DNA from 3 places in the Caballeronia sp. INML3B genome. Region 3 is predicted to be linked to each of the others. Evidence: predicted binding sites of a transcription regulator. Region 3 holds the regulator's gene; each other region holds the start of a gene.

Region 1 (5,770 bases), on a different contig from region 3:
CATTCGACCTCGCTGCCACTGCCGCCGGAATCGCCGCATCGACAGGGCGCGTTTCATCCACCGTAGTGCGTCCGCCATCGCGGAAGAACGCCTGCTCGGCCGCCTTGTTCAGAACGAGAATACTGATGCGCCGATTCGTAGGCTCATCGACGACATCCTTGTTGAGCGGCAGCACGTCGGCCAGCCCGCGCACCTGCAATACCTTGCTTTCCTTCATGCCCCCCGCAACGAGCGCGCGCCTTGCGGCATTGGCGCGCTCGCTCGACAGCTCCCAGTTCGAATAACCGGCCTGACCGCCCGAATAGGCGACCGCATCCGTATGCCCCGCGATCGACACGCGGTTATCGACATCATTCAGCGACGCGCCGATGTTGGTCAGAATCGTCGTCACATAGCCTTCGAGCTTCGAGCTGCCGGAAGCGAACATCGGCCGCTTGAGCGAATCGACGATCTCGATGCGCAATCCCTCGCTCGTGATGGCGATGCGAATCTGATCCTTGAACGCGCGCAACGCGGGCATCTGCTCGATGAGCGCCATCAGCTTCTGCTTGAGCTGCTGCAGCTTCTGCAGGTCGTCCTTCGCGACGGCCGCGCGTGCGATCGATTGCGGCACGGGCTGCGGCTGACTCTTGTTGCCTTCGCCCGGACGCGAGCTCGACAGATCCTTGCCGCCGCCCGTGATGACGCTCGTATGCGCCGAGGCGCCGCCATCGTTGCCGAACAACGCGGAGAGCGGCGTATTGAAGTACTGCTCGATGCCTTCCTTGTCGTACTTCGAGGTCGAGCCGAGCAGCCACATCAGCAGAAAGAACGCCATCATCGCGGTGACGAAGTCGGCGTAGGCGATTTTCCACGCGCCGCCATGATGCCCGTGGCCGTGCGCCTTCTTCTTGCGCTTCACGACGACGGTAGGCGCGAGCACCGATTGCAGCGGATCGCGTGATGGTTTCTCAGCCATGATGTCTATGCCGTGACGTTACGAAGCCGACTTCGGCATCTTGGTTGCGCGCACCGCGTCGTCGAGTTCCTTGAAGCTCGGACGGTCGGCGGTGAAGAGCACCTTGCGGCCGAACTCGACAGCTATCGTCGGCGCATAGCCGTTCATCGATGCGAGCAGCACGGACTTCACGCACTGGAACGGCTTCGCTTCAGCCGCGCCCTTGGCGTTGAGCAGATCCGCGAGCGGGCCGATGAAGCCATAGGCCAGCAGAATGCCGAGGAACGTGCCGACGAGCGCGCCCGCGATCATCTCGCCGAGCACCGCGGGCGCGGCGCCGACCGAGCCCATCGTGTGCACGACGCCCATCACCGCCGCGACGATGCCGAACGCAGGCAGGCCGTCCGCCATCTTCTGGATAGCATTGGCCGCGACCGAGCTTTCCGTGTGATGCGTTTCCAGCTCCTCGTCCATCAGATCCTGCATTTCGAGCGCGTTGACGTTGCCCGCCGACATCATGCGCAGATAGTCGACGATGAAGTCGAGAAGATGATGATCGGCCATCACGTGCTCATACTTCTGAAAGAGCGGGCTGGACTCGGGCGCGTCGACATCGGCTTCGAGCGCCATCATTCCTTCCTTGCGCGCCTTTTGGAGCAGCTCGTAAAGCAGCGCGATCAGGGCGAGGTATTTCTCCTTGGTGTATCCGCCGCCCTTGAAGGCCTTCGGGATGGCTTGCAGGGTCTTCTTGAGCGTGGCCGTCGGATTCGATACGACGAACGCGCCGATGGCCGCGCCGAAAATACACAGCAGCTCGAACGGTTGCACGAGGGCGGCGAGGTGACCGCCCACGCCGATAAAACTCCCGATCACCGAGCCGATGACCAGGACCCATCCGATGATGACAAACATGATTTCTCCGCAGATGTCCGGCGCCGCGGGCCGTGCGTGCCCGGATCGAGGCGCGCACGGCTCGCGACGCATTGTTCGCTTGTTGAGGAGCTTATCGGCTTTTATTAGCAAGACATTAAGGGGAGGCGCGCAATTTCTTCTGCGCAAATGTTTGCGCAGTAAAACTTGCGCTCGTTCGTCTGCGGACAGAAACCGAACATCGCGATTACGCCGCAGGTAATGGATTCGATGCACGCGCTTCGTCTAACATCGGCGACATGAACTCGACCCTCGCACGCGCCGACGTCCAATCGAGCGTCGGCACACTGTTGCGCGAATGGCGGCAGCGCCGACGCATGAGCCAGCTCGATCTCGCGGGCGTCGCCGATGTGTCCACGCGCCATCTGAGCTTCGTCGAATCGGGCCGCTCGCTGCCGAGCCGCGAAATGCTCATGCGCCTCGCCGAGCGACTGGACGTGCCGCTGCGCGCGCGCAACACGCTGCTCGTCGCGGCCGGTTATGCGCCGTTGTATCGCGAGCACGCGCTGGCCGATCCGCAACTCGCCGCCGCGCGGCGCGCGGTCGATCTCGTGTTGAAGGGGCACGAGCCGTATCCGGCGCTCGCCGTCGATCGTCACTGGACGATGGTCGCGGCCAACGCGGCTTTCGCACCGCTCGTCGCATCGGCGCATGCGCAACGGCTCGCGCCGCCGGTGAACGTGCTTCGCCTGTCGATGCATCCGCAAGGCCTTGCCGATGTCATCGACAACTGGCACGAGTGGCGTGCGCATCTGCTTGCCCGGTTGCGCCGGCAGATCGACGTCTCGGGCGATGCGACGCTTGCCGCGCTCTTCGCGGAACTCGAGGCGTATCCCGCGCCTGCCCATGCCGGGCACGCGGCGCGGGCGGAAACCGACCCGGTCGTCGTGCCGTTGCGCATGCGTACGCAATACGGCGTGCTGTCGTTCTTCAGCACGACGACGGTCTTCGGCACGCCGGTCGATATCACGCTGTCCGAGTTGGCGATCGAGGCATTCTTTCCCGCCGACGACGCCACCGCCGCCGTCCTTCGAAAACTCGATGATGCAAGACGCTGAACTTGCGCCGCCGTCCGCATGCTTACAGAATTGAACCTAGTGAACGTGCGCGGATCAATGAAAAGGCAGGCTGCGCGCCGCACGGTGCGCAGCCTGTGTCAGCTTTTGTCCAACCAACGCGGAAGGCAGCGATGATTCAAACATTCGAGCAGGTAATCGGCGGGCAAAAGATGCAGTTCTGCGCGAGCATCGCGGAAGGCGGCGGACCGGCGCGCGTCATCATCAGCCGCGCGGATTCGGCGGAGTCGCTCGTGATCGTCGAAGCTGAAGGCATCATCGGCGCGATCAAGGCGGAAGTCGAAGCGCCCGATACGCTCGTCGCCGATGCCGTGCGCAAGGCGCAGCAGGAAGCGCTGATCGAGCGCGCGCTGGAAACCGGCACCGTGCAGACGACGAGCCTGTAGCGTTTCAGCCCAGTCCACAGAAGAATGCCCGCGCGGCTTTTGCGGCCGCGCGGGCATTGCTTCGTGTGCGCGCCCATTGGCTGTTGAGCGGCTCACATGCGCGGCTCGCCGTTCTTCGGATCGGCGGGCACCATCGGCGTGGCGGAATCGGGTCCATCGGGCATGTCCGGGTCGTCGGGGTTCGGCGGGGCGTCCGGGTCGAGCAGCTTGTCCGGGTCCGGTTCGAGCGGCTCTTCGGGGGAGCGAGGCATCGTCGACATGGTGATCTCCTGAATCTTCCTTCGAGTGATGGATCGGCGCGCGCTCTCGGTTTTTCAGCGTGCTTCGGCCGAAGTTCGCAACGGACGTACCTGCCGCCGCCCGTCCTCATTCCGCCTCTTCGGGAAGCGCACCGCACGCGGGTGTCGCGGCTTCCCGTTTCGCGCTCGCCGGATTGTTCACATGACGCGCGATCAGCGCCGCGCCCAGCAGGAGCGCCACGGAAATCCACGCCGACGAGCGCACCGCATCGACGATATGTTGCGCGTTCGCCGCGCCGTCGCCGTGCGCCGCGAGCGCGCCGAACGCCGCGACGCCGATCGAGCCCGCCGCCTGCCGCGCCGTGTTGAGGACCGCCGACGCCGTGCCGGCGCGCTCGTGGCCGACGGTGCCGAGCAACGCGGTCGTCATCGCCGGGACCGCGAGGCCCATGCCGGACGGAATCAGCAGGAACGGCACGAAGAGCGCGGCCGTGGGCGTCGTCGCATCGACGAAGGCGAGCGCGGCGAAGCCCGCGGCGTCCAGAAGCGCGCCGCCGATCATCGGACCGCGCGAGCCGAAGCGCGCGACCACGGGGCCGCTCGCCAGGTTCGAGATCAGGAAGCCGCCCGTCAGCGGTAGGAACGCGAGACCGGTTTGCAAGGGCGTGTGCCCGAGCACGCGCTGCAAGTACAGGCTCAAAACGAACACCATTCCATAATAGGTAAGATTCACGCCGATACCGAAGACGACGGCCGCGCTGAACGTGCGCTCGGCGAAGAGCGAGAGCGGCAGCATCGGCGCGCGGCTTCTGCGTTCGACCGCGATGAACCCGCCGCCCGCCGCCAGGGCGAGCACGAGTCCGCCGGTCACGAGCGGATGCGCCGCGCCGAGCGGACGCAGTTCGATCACCGCGCCGACGAGCGCCGCAAGCGCGACGATCGCGAGCGCCTGGCCGGGCAGATCGACGCCGCGCGCATGCCAGGCATCTTTCGCGCGCGTCTTCCCGACCCACGCGAGCGTCGCCGCAATGCCCGCCGCGCAGATCGGCAGATTGACCCAGAAGATGCTGCGCCAGCCGAACGCCGCGATCAGCACGCCGCCGACGATCGGGCCCGCCGCGATCGACACCGCGCCCGCCGCCGTCCACAAGCCGACCGCACGCGCGCGCAAGCGCCGGTCATGGCCGCATGCCGCGTTCAGGAGCGCGAGCGAGTTCGGCAGCATGCCCGCCGCGCCGATGCCTTGCAGGGCGCGCGCGGCGATCAGCTCCGTCGCATCGCGCGAAAAGGCGCACGCGAGCGACGCAAGCGCAAAGAGCGCGAGGCCGCCGAGGAACATGCGCCGCGCGCCGAAGCGGTCGCCGAGCGAGACCGCGGAGAGCATGAGCGCGGCAAAGGCGAGCGCGTAGCTGTCGACGGTCCATTGCAGGCTCGCGACACTCGCGCGCAGATCGTGTCCGATGCTCGCGAGCGCGACATTGACGATCGAGACATCGAGCTGAGAGACGACGAAGGCGACGCTGGTCGCCGTGACGACGAGGATCTGTCGCGCGGACAGATGCGTGCCGGATGAGGAAGGGTTCGCGTTCATGCCGTCTATCGTAGGCGCGTCGCGCGTTCGATGTTTCGGCCTCGCCTGAAACGTGAAAGTCGAATGAAAATGGCGCGCCGGGAGAGCGGCGCGCCATTTTTTGCAGCGATGTCAACGCTGAATCAGCGGGCTTCCTTGAAGAAGAGCGTCGTCAGCGCGCCGAGCGCGCACAGTGCGCCGACGTAGAGCGCGGGCGCCATCGGGCTCGATTTCATCATCAGCGAGACGACGATCGGCGTGAGTCCGCCGAACACCGCGTACGCGACGTTGTACGAGAACGAGATGCCCGAGAAGCGCACGGCGGGCGGGAAGGCCTTCACCATCACGAACGGAATCGCGCCGATCACGCCGACGAAAAAGCCCGTGAGCGCGTACCACGGCAGCAGCACGGAGGCATCGACGGCGACCTGCCGGAACATCAGCCAGTACGACACCGCGAGCGCCACGCCGCCGATGAAGATCGTCTTGCCCGCGCCGATGCGGCCCGCGATCGCGCCCGCGATCACGCAGCCGATCGTGAGGCAGAGCGTCGCCGCGCAGTTCGCGACGAGCACCGTCGCCGGCGCGATGTGGAATTGCTTCTGCAGCAAGGTGGGCGTCATCAAAATAAC
Region 2 (5,770 bases), 310 kb from region 3:
CCCCGTAGCGTAATTTTCAGGTGGGGTCCTGCTTCCGCCGCCGGCGTGCCGGCAGCGGCTCCTGCATTCGTGTTCCCATCGGTCAGCTCGAACGCGCCGTCCCAGTTGCCGTCGTCCTCGATCGCGTCCGTCGCCTGCGCGATCACATGCACGGGCGGCGCGTTCGGGCCTTCGTAGGCGGGCGCGGCGTTCATGGTCGCCGCTTTGCTTGCCGCTTCGTTCTCCCTGCCCGGCAGCGCGGGCGGCTCGATCTGGCTCGCCTGGCCGCCTTCGGCGTGCTCGTTCTTCAGGCGTTCCAGCTTTGCGCAGATCGCCGCGGCCGCGGCCGCATCCGGCTCCGCGCTCGCGCGATAAGCGGCAAGCTGATCCGAGAGCACGTCCTTCGTCGCGAGGAACGTGTCGATCATGTCGCGGCGCAGGACGAGCTCGTTGTTACGCGCCCGGTCCAGCAGCGATTCGAGGATGTGCGTCGTTTCGGTGAGCGCGGTGAAGCCGAATGTCGCCGCGCCGCCCTTGATCGAATGCGCCGCGCGAAAGATCGCCGCGAGGTCTTCCGGGTCCGGATTCGCGATGTCCAGAACGAGCAGCAGTTGCTCCATCTGCGCGAGCAGTTCATCCGCTTCGTCGAAGAAGGTTTGATAGAACTGGGTAATGTCGAGTGTCATGCTTGAGTCACCATCGGCGCGTTCGTGCGCGGGTTGTCTTTGGCTTTCGCTTCAGTTCAGTTCAGTGCTGCGTGTCTTCAGAGAGCGCGGCAACCAGTTCGGTCAGCAGGTCCGGATCGAGCGGTTTCTCGATCCAGCCCGTCGCGCCCGCCGAGCGCGCCGCGTCCTTGAACGGCTCACCGCCTTCGGTCGTGAGGACCAGAATCGGCGTCGCCCGGTAGGCGCGGTTCGCGCGCAGCGCCACGATCAGATCGAGCCCGCTTCTGCCCGGCATGTGCTGGTCGGTCAGGACGAGATCGAAGTGCTCCGCGAGCGCCCACTCCAGCCCTTCGTCGCCGTCCGACGCGACGGTCACTTCGTAACCCGCCGTCGCCAGCGTCGCCGAGAGGATTTGCCGCATCGCGGCTGAATCGTCGATTGCCAGAATGTTTTTGATCATGTTTGTCTCTTGCCGTGATGACGGTCGAAACGTGCCGAGTCTTGAGCCTGTTTTTCGGGGAATTTGCTCACCGCGCCGCAGGCCTGGCCGCGCTACCGCCGATGAAGCCGAACGAGGCCGATGGCTTGCCTTGCGCATCCGTGCCGTTGTCGAGCGTGGCGCCCGGGGAGCCGTCGTCGCGCAGCATCGACATTTCAGTCTTGCGATTGAGCACGATGACGCTGATGCGCCGGTTCTCCGGGTCGAGCGGATCTTTCTTGTTCAGGTTCTGCGTGGAGGCGAGTCCGAGCACGCGCATGACTTTCGCTTCGTCCATGCCGCCCGCGACCAGCTCTCGCCGCGACGCGTTCGCGCGGTCCGCCGACAGTTCCCAGTTGCTGTAGCCCTTTTCGCCGCCCGCGTACTTCACGGCGTCGGTGTGTCCCTGCACGACGATGTGGTTCGGCACGTCGTTCAGCGTTCTGCCGATCTCGCGCAGGATGTCGCGCATATAGGGCTGCACGGCGTCGCTGGAGAGCGCGAACATCGGGCGTTTCTGGGTATCGACGATTTCGATGCGCAAGCCCTGTTGCGTCGACTCGATGCGGATTTGCTGCTTGAACTGGTGCAGCGTCGGATTGGCCTCGATCGCCGCCATCAGCTTCACCTGAAGATCGTGCAGGCGCACCTGCTCGCGTCGCTCCAGTTCGCCTTGCGCGGCCTTGAGCAGTTGCTCGTCGGTGTCGGACGAGGCGCGCTGCGCGAGTTGCGTGCTGCCATCGGACCTGCGCGCCGAACCCGCTTCGTTGCTGGAGATGTCGCGCCCGCCGCCGGTGATGATGCTGTTGTCCATGCCGACGCTCTTGCCGCCGACCATCGCGGCCTTGAGCGGCATGTTGAAGTACTCGGCGATGCCGCGCCGCTGCACCGGCGATGTCGACGAAAGCAGCCACATCAGCAGGAAGAACGCCATCATCGCGGTCATGAAGTCCGCGTACGCGAGCTTCCACGCGCCGCCGTGATGACCCTTCTTGCCGGCGACCACGCGCTTGATGAAGATGGGGCGTTCGCTGTCGTTGCTCATCGCTGTGCTCCGGTCACTTCGACTTGACCCGGCGCACGTGTTCTTCCAGCTCGGAGAACGACGGACGTTCCGTCGAGAACAGCACCTTGCGGCCGAACTCCACCGCGATCGCGGGCGCGTAACCGTTCAGGCTCGCGAGGATCGTCACCTTGATGCACTGAAACATCTTGGTCTGCTCCGCGACGCGCTGCTCCGCGACGTTCGCGAGCGGTCCGATGAAACCGTAGGAAAGAAGAATGCCGAGAAAGGTGCCGACGAGCGCCTGCGCGATCATCTCGCCGAGAATCGCGGGCGGCTGGTCGGCGGAGGCCATCGTGTGCACGACGCCCATCACCGCCGCGACGATGCCGAACGCGGGCATCGCGTCGCCGACCTTCGTCAGCGCGTGCGCGGGCGCCTCGCCCTCGACGTGATGCGTCTCGATCTCCTCGTCCATCAGGCTTTCGATCTCGAACGCGTTCATGTTGCCGCTGACCATGAGGCGCAGATAATCCGTCAGAAATTCGACGATGTGGTGATCGTTGAGAATCCTGGGGTACTGGCTGAAGACCGGGCTCTTCGACGGATCTTCGATATCCGCCTCGAGCGCGAGCGTGCCTTCCTTGCGCGCCTTCGCCAGCAGCACGTAGAGCAGGCCCATCAGCTCCATGTACATGTTCTTGTCGTACTTCGCGCCCTTGAAGAGCGTCGGGAGGACCTGAATGGTCGCCTTGATGGTCTTGACGTTATTGCCGAGGATGAACGCGCCGACGCCCGCGCCCCCGATCATCAGAATCTCGACCGGCTGCATGAGCGCGCCAAGGTGCCCGCCTTCGAGCGCGTAACCGCCAAAGACGGACAGCAATGTCACGAGCGATCCAACGAAAATCAGCACAGTCGAGTCCTCACGTTTTGATGCGGTAAGACCGCCGTTAAGTGGTTTACGGCACTCGACTGAAAAACTTTGGGGGCAAATCGGCGGGGACGGCAAACGGTAAACCCCGCGTGGAAGCGGGGCTGCGCTGCAAGCGGCTTCAGGCCGCGATGCGCGGCGCAGACGCCTGAGCGCCGGAGGATGCAACCGCCTTGCGCGTCTTGCCCGCGCGCGACGGCGGCTGGCACAGACCGCAGACATAACCCGTGCGCAGATCATAAGCGTGCGCGACGAAGCGCCCGCCGCAGCGCGTGCAGGCGTTCGTCTGCAACATCCCGGATTCGAAGTAGCGCACGAGTGTCCACGCGCGCGTGAGCGACAGCACGGGCTCGTCGCCATAAAGCGCGGCATGCTCCAGATAGAGGCGGTAGCTTTTCACGATCGCCTGGATGGTGCTCTGCGTGCCTCCGGCGCCGCCGTGCTGGTCGATGAACCGGTAGATGCCGTGAAACAGCGACGAATGAATGTTCGGCTGCCAGGTCATGAACCAGTCCGTCGAGAACGGCAGCATGCCCTTGGGCGGCGACGCGCCCTTGAGCTCCTTGTAGAGCTTGATGAGACGGTCGCGCGACAGGCTCGTTTCCGCTTCGAGCAGTTGCAGCCGCGCGCCCAGCTCAATCAACTCGATCGCCAGGGTGATTTCGCGGACTTCCCCGACCACGCTTTTCGTCGCCATCTGTTTTCGCGGGCGATTCAGGCGATCTGCTCGACGGGACCGTCGGCCAGCAGGATCGCTGCATGGGCGTGCGCGAGCGCAGCGCTCTTCTCCTTGTCGGCAAGCGATGAGAGAAGCGTGTGGTCGTCGAAACGAAAGCGGCACAGCAAATGGCTCGACGACGCGACTTTCACCGCCTGGGCGAGCGTGAGTGAGGTCAGCACTTGCGCGACCTGCTCGGAAAGCCCGAGGCGATACATCGCCGAAACGCGGTCTTCCTGAAGGAGCCGCTGTGCGAGGAGCAAGTACGACAGATTCACCTCGCGGATTTCCGCGAGCGTACTCGTATTGCTGATCGTCATGTTTTCCCCGAATCGATACTTTGGCTGGTCAGGCCCGGCGGGAACGTTTGCTCGAATTCGCAAAGGACAGCGAATGCGGCCCCGCGCACGTTGTCTGGTTTCGCTTCGATTGTCGCCGATGCTCGCGGCCGCGCCTGTCGGACAAACCTTCCGACGAGAAGACGGAGTTTCGCGAACTTTCATGTAGGAATATTTCTTACACGCCGAGCCCGCCGATTGCCGATCGGCAGACAGGAATATCGGCATTTATTCGTCTGACTTAATGCCGTAATTTCGTTTTATCGAGGCCGGGCGTGCCGGAGAGACAATACGAGCAACGTCCTCCGCTCGGGAACGGGAATTGCTTCCTAAAACCTGCGGTGTGTTTCACGCTTCAAATCCGTCGACAACGTCTTTTTCGGTGCAATTTTTGACTTCGTAACAGCACATGTTTCGCGCTGTAACAACGATAAGCGATTGAAAAATGACGTGAAATGCCGCTCTCGATACCGATAATGGGCAGTAAGGGATAACCCGGTCGCGATGGTTTTCAGCTCCGGGCCGATCTCGGGCGGCGTCTACACCATCACGCAGCCCGCCCGAATGGCATGTGTTGAGCGCTCGACCGGAGCGTGACTGCAATGCCTTACCTACATGGAGAGTCACGTTATGCGAATCGCACAAATTGCACCGTTGCACGAAGCAGTACCTCCGAAGTTTTACGGCGGCACTGAACGCGTCGTGTCTTATCTGACCGATGCGCTCGTCGAGCTCGGCCACGATGTAACCTTGTTCGCAAGCGGCGATTCCCAAACCAAGGCGACGCTCGACGCGGTGTGGCCGCGTGCGTTGCGTCTCGACCCGACCGTGCGCGACGCGCTCGCGCCGCACATGCTGTTGCTCGAAACCGTCCGCCAGCGCGCCCACGAGTTCGACGTGCTGCACTTTCACCTCGACTACATGCCGTTCCCGCTGTTCACGCAGATGGACACGCCGTTCGTGACGACGCTGCACGGCCGCCTCGACCTGCCGGAACTGCAGCCGATCTTCAACACGTTCACCAAGGCGAACGTCATTTCGATCTCGGATAACCAGCGCAGCCCGCTGCCGCAGGCGAACTGGCTGAACACGGTTTATCACGGTCTGCCGAACGAACTGCTGACGCCGCAGCCGCACAAGAAGCCGGAATATCTCGCCTTCCTGGGCCGCATCTGCCCGGAGAAGCGCGCCGATCTGGCGATCAGGATCGCGGCACAGAGCGGTCTGCCGCTGAAGATCGCCGCCAAGGTGGACAAGGCCGACCAGGAATACTTCAAGTCGACGATCGAGCCGCTGCTCTCGCAGGCGCATGTCGAGTTCATCGGCGAGATCACCGAGGCGCAGAAGCCGGAATTCCTGTCGGGCGCGAAGGCGCTGCTCTTCCCGATCGACTGGAACGAGCCGTTCGGTCTGGTGATGATCGAGGCGATGGCCTGCGGTACGCCGGTGATCGCGTTCAACCGTGGCTCGGTGCCTGAAGTGATCGATCACGGCGTGACGGGCTTTATCTGCGAAGACGTGCCGGGCGCAGTCGGCGCGCTGCAACGTCTCGATGAGCTGTCGCGCACCGAAATCCGCGCGCAGTTCGAACGCCGATTCAGCGCGCACACGATGGCGCAGAACTACGTCGAGAGCTATACCGCGATGCTCCAGGC
Region 3 (5,770 bases):
ATCGGCGTCGAATCCTGAAACGCGGTGTGCACGCCGATCGACGCGTGCGTCGCGCCCGGCCCGCGCGTGACGATCGCGACGCCCGGCTTGCCCGTCAGCTTGCCGACCGCCTCGGCCATGTTCGCCGCGCCCGCCTCGTGGCGGCAGACGATCGTCTGAATGTGCGAGGTCTCGTCGTGCAGGGAATCGAGCACGGCGAGAAAGCTCTCGCCGGGCACGCAGAACACGCGCTCGACGCCGTGATGCACGAGCGCATCGACGACGAGACGCGCGCCGGTGGTTTGACTTTCGGGAAAAACGGACTGCGCGGAGGGGACAGCGGACGCCATGCGAAGAAGTCTCCTGTGAGTGTCCGGACGCTCGTACAGGCGAGCCGGACGGTGAGCGAACTGCCCTAAAGCTTACGCCGTCGGGCGAGCGTTCGGACAGAAGCAAAGCGGAATCTTTTTCCGGCGCGCGCAACCTTCGCGCGCCCGGCGCCGCATTTCCATCAGCCGAAATACCCCTTTTTCTCACCCTTTATCCAGCGATGGACGAAGGGTGAAGTTCGCAATAATGGCCTCACTGAAAAGCGGACACGGCAATGAGCCAAGTGGGTCCGCTTGCTAAAGATCGCAGTTACACCTCATCGGGGGCAAGTTTGAATATTCGTAAATTCATTGGCGCGAACAGCCGCGACGCATTGCGCCAGGTTCGTGAAGCGCTCGGCCCCGATGCCGTGGTGTTGTCGAATCGAACGCTGGATGACGGCTCCGTCGAGATCGTCGGCGTCGCGGACAGCGATATCGCGTCGATCTCGCCGGCCGCGAAGGAACAGGCAGTGCGTTCGACGAGCACGCCGCGCGCCGCACTGGCGGCTGCGGCGGCCGCGATGCCGGCAAAACAATCCGCCGCGAATCCCTACGCGAGCGGCGACGTGTTCTCGTCGGTCTTCGGCGCGAACACCGACGCCGACGATGAAGACGAGTTCGCGCACGAACACGACGCGACGTCCGGCGAAGAAGCGCCGCGCACGATGGCCGAATCGAACCCGTGGCTGATCGAGCACGCGAAGCGCATCGCGCAGCAGGCGACGATGCCGTCGAACCGTCCGCTGACGGCGTCCGCCGCGATCGCACGCGGCATGGGCGTGCCGGTGCCGGTCGCCGCGCATGAGACGCGCGCCGACAAGATGCCGGAAGCCGGCAAGTACGCGATTCGCCAGCAAGCGCAGGCGCAGGCTCAAACGAGCCGCGTCGAGGCCGCCGGTCAGACGCGCGCTCAATCGAAGGTCGAAACGCCTGACTGGGCACGCGAGGCCGCGCAGGTCGCCGCACGCCGTGCCGCGCAGAAGATCAACGCGAGCGCGCCGCACGCCGACGCACCGGCGGCAAGCACCGCGACGGCCGCGCCCGAAGGCGCCTTCGAAGGTCTGCCGGCGAACGCGGCGGCCGTCGTGACCGAAGCGATCCGCGCGCGCATGGAGCAAGTCGTCAACGAAACGGTGATGAACGAGCTTTCGTCGATGCGCACGATGATGGAAGAGCAGTTCTCCGGTCTGCTGTGGGGCGAGCGCCAGCGCCGCAACCCGACCGGGGGCCTGCTGACCAAGCGTCTTTTCGCCGCCGGTTTTTCCGCGCAGCTCGTCCGCATGATGGTGGAGAACATGCCGGAAATGGAAAACGTGGAAGGCGCGCTCGAATGGGTGCAGCAGGTGCTCGAATCGAATATCCCGGTGATGGATAGCGAAGACGCGCTGATGGAGCGCGGCGGCGTGTTCGCGCTGATGGGCCCGACGGGCGTCGGCAAGACGACGACCACGGCGAAGCTCGCGGCGCGCTGCGTGATGCGCTTCGGCGCGAGCAAGGTCGCGCTGCTCACGACCGACAGCTACCGGATCGGCGCGCACGAGCAGTTGCGCATCTTCGGCAAGATCCTCGGCGTGTCGGTGCACGCGGTGAAGGACGCCGCCGACCTGCAGCTCGCGCTTTCCGAGCTGCGCAACAAACATATCGTGCTGATCGACACGATCGGCATGAGCCAGCGCGACCGCATGGTCTCGGACCAGATCGCGATGCTGTGCGGCGCGGGCCATCCGGTGCAGCGCATCCTGCTGCTCAACGCGACGAGCCACGGCGACACGCTCAACGAAGTCGTGCAGGCATACAAGAGCGCGGCGGATCAGCCGCCGCTCGCGGGCTGCATCCTGACCAAGCTCGACGAAGCGACGAATCTCGGCGGCGTGCTCGATACCGTCATCCGCTACAAGCTGCCGGTGCATTACGTGTCGACCGGCCAGAAGGTACCGGAGAACCTGTACGTCGCGACCAAGCGTTTCCTCATCAAGAGCGCGTTCTGCATTCCGCGCGACGGCTCGCCGTTCGTGCCGCAGGACGAAGAAGTGCCGGCGCTGCTCTCCGCACTGTCCGCGCGCGCCACGACCGAACTGCATGAGGTGCACTTTGGATAAGTTCGTGCTCGACCAGGCGGAAGGTCTGCGACGGCTGCTCACGCGCGCCGGTTCGCGCGTGGTGGCGGTGGCGGGCGGGCCGGCGGGCATCGGATGCACGTCGGCGGTGGTGAATCTCGGCGCGGCGCTGTCCGTGCACGGCAAGGATGTGCTCGTCATCGACGAGCATCGGGGCGCGGGCTCGGCGAGCCGCATGCTGGGCCTCTCCGATGCAGGCGCGCTCGCCGCTGTGATGTCGGGCCGCCGCGCGCTCGCCGATGTCGTCGAGCGCACGCCGTTCGGCTTCTCGCAGATCGCCGCGCCGCGCCACGAGCGCATCAGTCACGACGCCGCGCAGTGCCGCGCATTGCTCGATGGTCCGGCGGACATCGTTCTCATCGACGCGCAACTGGACCGTCACGGCGCACTGTCGACGCTCGCGGCGCAGGCGCATGACTTTCTCATCGTGACGCGGGTGGCCGCGTCGGCGATCACCGAGGCGTATGCGTGCATGAAGCGCCTGCACTACGCCCATGCGATCGGCCAGTTCCGCGTGCTCATCAATCACGTGCAGAACCCGGCCGACGCGGCGGTCGCGTTCGACAACCTGTCGGGCGTCGCGAGCCGGTATCTGGCCGTGTCGCTCGTGCAGGCAGGGTATGTGTCCGAGGATGCGCGCGTCGCTCGGGCGAAGGAGCTTTCACGCTGCGCAGTCGAAGCGTTCCCGGCTACGGCCGCGGCGCGCGACTACCGCGCGATCGCTGCGGAGCTCCTGCACTGGCCGATGCGCCCCGCGCCGTACATGCGCGCGGCGAACGGTCAGCCAGACGCGCGAATTCCGGTTGGCGACTCTGAACAGGGCGGGCGGGAGGCGGCGCATCGTGTGGCCGCGCTTCACGACTTTGCAATGACCAGCACGGCGTCGATGTGATCAAGATAGGTGACCAAGATGTATAACGCCCAAGGCAAACTCTCACAGTCGGACGTCCTGACGAAATATGCGCCGCTCGTTCGCCGACTGGGGCTTCAGCTCGTCGCCAAGATGCCGGCGAGCGTCGATCTCGACGATCTCATCCAGGCCGGCATGATCGGACTCATGGACGCGGCGAGCCGCTACAAGGAAGATCAGGGCGCGCAATTCGAAACCTACGCGAGCCAGCGCATTCGCGGCGCGATGCTCGACGAGCTGCGCGCGAACGACTGGCTGCCGCGCAGCATGCGCAAGACGTCGCGCGAAGTGGAATCGGCGGTGCACAAGGTCGAGCAGAACCTCGGCCGCTCCGCGAGCGAGACGGAGATCGCCGAGCACATGAACATGCCGCTCGACGAATATCAGTCGATGCTCCAGGATCTGCACGGCAGCCAGCTGATCTACTACGAAGACTTCGACCGCTCCGCCGACGACGAGCCGTTCCTCGACCGCTATTGCGTCGATCGCTCGGACCCGCTTTCGGCGCTGCTCGACGACAGCCTGCGCGGTGCGTTGATCGAAGCGATCGACAAGCTGCCCGAGCGCGAGAAGCTGCTGATGAGCCTCTACTACGAACGCGGTCTGAACCTGCGCGAAATCGGCGCGGTGATGGAAGTCAGCGAATCGCGTGTGTGCCAGTTGCACAGCCAGGCGGTCGCGCGTCTGCGCACGAAGCTGCGCGAGCAGGCGTGGACGAGCGTCGAGGCGTGATCCGGCCTTGAGCCGGGGTGCCCGCCTGCATGCGGGCACGTCGATCAATTCGCTTCGAAGTCGCGCGTTTCGGCGAAGACGGTTTTCCCTTCGCCGAGACTTTTTGCGCGATACATCGCGCGGTCGGCGGCGCGCAGCACGGCGGTGATGCCGGATTGTTGCGCGGCCGTCGCGCTGGAAAGCAGACACGCGCCGATGCTCGCCGATACCGACACCGGCCGCTCCTGCACCGAGGTCATCGCGCCGAGCACCGAGTGAATGCTGTCGGCCACCGACAGCACCGCCGCGCGATCGCGTACCTGATGCGCGAGCACGACGAACTCGTCGCCGCCCAGACGCGCGATCGTGTCCGTCTTGCGCATGCGCTTCGCGAGCGATTGCGCGAAGGCTTGCAGCAGCATGTCGCCGACGGCGTGACCGTAGGTATCGTTCACTTCCTTGAAGCCGTCGAGGTCGATGAGGAGGAGCGCGGCGGCGTGGTCGCCATCGGCATCGCGCGTGCTCATCGCGCGATCGACGACCCGCTCGAGCGCGTATCGGTTGGACAGACCGGTGAGCGGATCGGTCGATGCCTGACGTGCGAGATCGCGATTCGCGTTGCCGAGCCGATCGACGAGCACGCTCAAATACACCGATGCGCCCAGCACGCTCAAGCCCAGCCCGATCGCGGCGGGAAGATTGGCGCGCCACCACGGCTGCCAGATACCGAGCGCGATCACGATGATGAGCGCCGTCGCGCACGACACGGCGAGCGTGCGCTTGCCGTATCGGCATCCCGAGCCGATCAGAAACCAGAACATCACCCAGATGAGCGGCAGCGCGATCGCACCGCCCGCCGCGAGCGCGAGCCCGAGCAGGGTTTGATCGGCGATGGTCGTGACGGTGAGACGCTTCTCCGAAGGCGAACTCATGCGGCTCACGATCAGGAGCGTCACCGCGCCGTAAGACACATAGAGCGCGACGAGGCGTGCAACCAGCAGTGCATCGTATGAAGGGCGTAGCCAGGCGAAGACGCCGTAGGCCAGAAGAACCGCCGCTCCCATCCAGACCCGCAGCGTGGCCTGCTCGCGTTCGGGATTCCGGTGTTCGGACCATGCGAAGGCATAAGTCCGGCGTGCCGGTTGATGCGCCTGCTCCATACTGAACCCCTGGATGGTGATTTCTTTCTTTTATCTTGCTGTCATGTACTGCGGCCCCGTCGCGTGGCATCGGCTGGATGGAGTGGCATCGAATTGCGCCGAGCGAGCGATCCGCTATTTTGCAACGTTTTGTGAAGACGCTGTGTTTCGTGTAATAACGGCTTTCGGACTTCTATTTCTGATTCACTGTGATGCGCGACGAATCTCTTTCTCTGGCTGGCGAATGGCTGCCGGTTTGCAATAGCGAAGACGTTCCCGAAGGCGGTGCGCGCGGGTTCGTCGTCGCCGATGAGCGGATCGTCGTGTGGCGTGACAGTGTCGGCGCGGCGCATGTGTGGCGCGATTACTGTCCGCATCGGGGCGCGCAGTTGTCGCTCGGACATGTGATGCGCGATCAGATCGTGTGCCCTTATCACGGCTGGCGTTACGACATCGAAGGGCAGTGTCTGCACATTCCGTCGAATCCGTCGCTGCGTCCTTCGAAGCGTGCCTGCGCGACGACCTTCGTCAGCGAGGAGAAGT

What was found. Region 3 encodes FliA, which starts transcription of late flagellar genes. Its sites were predicted from a motif close to CTAAAGTTTNNNNNNNNNNNGCCGNTA; they were not measured.
Region 1: a site for FliA is predicted at 1,942-1,968, ahead of motA (flagellar motor stator protein MotA). Genes of this name have one in related genera too.
Region 2: a site for FliA is predicted at 3,088-3,114, ahead of motA (flagellar motor stator protein MotA). Genes of this name have one in related genera too.

The regions. Positions count from the first base shown of each region.
Region 1 is NZ_JALQDI010000040.1:188,014-193,783, forward strand. Features, by position in the region: gene motB (flagellar motor protein MotB) at 1-958, opposite strand, end outside; gene motA (flagellar motor stator protein MotA) at 977-1,849, opposite strand; gene NCS58_RS16370 (helix-turn-helix domain-containing protein) at 2,107-2,925, shown strand; gene NCS58_RS16375 (hypothetical protein) at 3,057-3,329, shown strand; gene NCS58_RS16380 (hypothetical protein) at 3,422-3,589, opposite strand; gene NCS58_RS16385 (MFS transporter) at 3,696-5,159, opposite strand; gene NCS58_RS16390 (MFS transporter) at 5,282-5,770, opposite strand, start outside.
Region 2 is NZ_JALQDI010000001.1:353,943-359,712, reverse strand. Features, by position in the region: gene cheA (chemotaxis protein CheA) at 1-665, opposite strand, end outside; gene NCS58_RS01650 (response regulator) at 727-1,104, opposite strand; gene motB (flagellar motor protein MotB) at 1,172-2,167, opposite strand; gene motA (flagellar motor stator protein MotA) at 2,181-3,041, opposite strand; gene flhC (flagellar transcriptional regulator FlhC) at 3,181-3,756, opposite strand; gene flhD (flagellar transcriptional regulator FlhD) at 3,774-4,091, opposite strand; gene NCS58_RS01625 (glycosyltransferase family 4 protein) at 4,746-5,770, shown strand, end outside.
Region 3 is NZ_JALQDI010000001.1:39,248-45,017, reverse strand. Features, by position in the region: gene NCS58_RS00200 (thiamine pyrophosphate-binding protein) at 1-329, opposite strand, end outside; gene flhF (flagellar biosynthesis protein FlhF) at 641-2,449, shown strand; gene NCS58_RS00190 (MinD/ParA family protein) at 2,442-3,359, shown strand; gene NCS58_RS00185 (RNA polymerase sigma factor FliA) at 3,378-4,109, shown strand; gene NCS58_RS00180 (GGDEF domain-containing protein) at 4,154-5,248, opposite strand; gene NCS58_RS00175 (aromatic ring-hydroxylating dioxygenase subunit alpha) at 5,440-5,770, shown strand, end outside.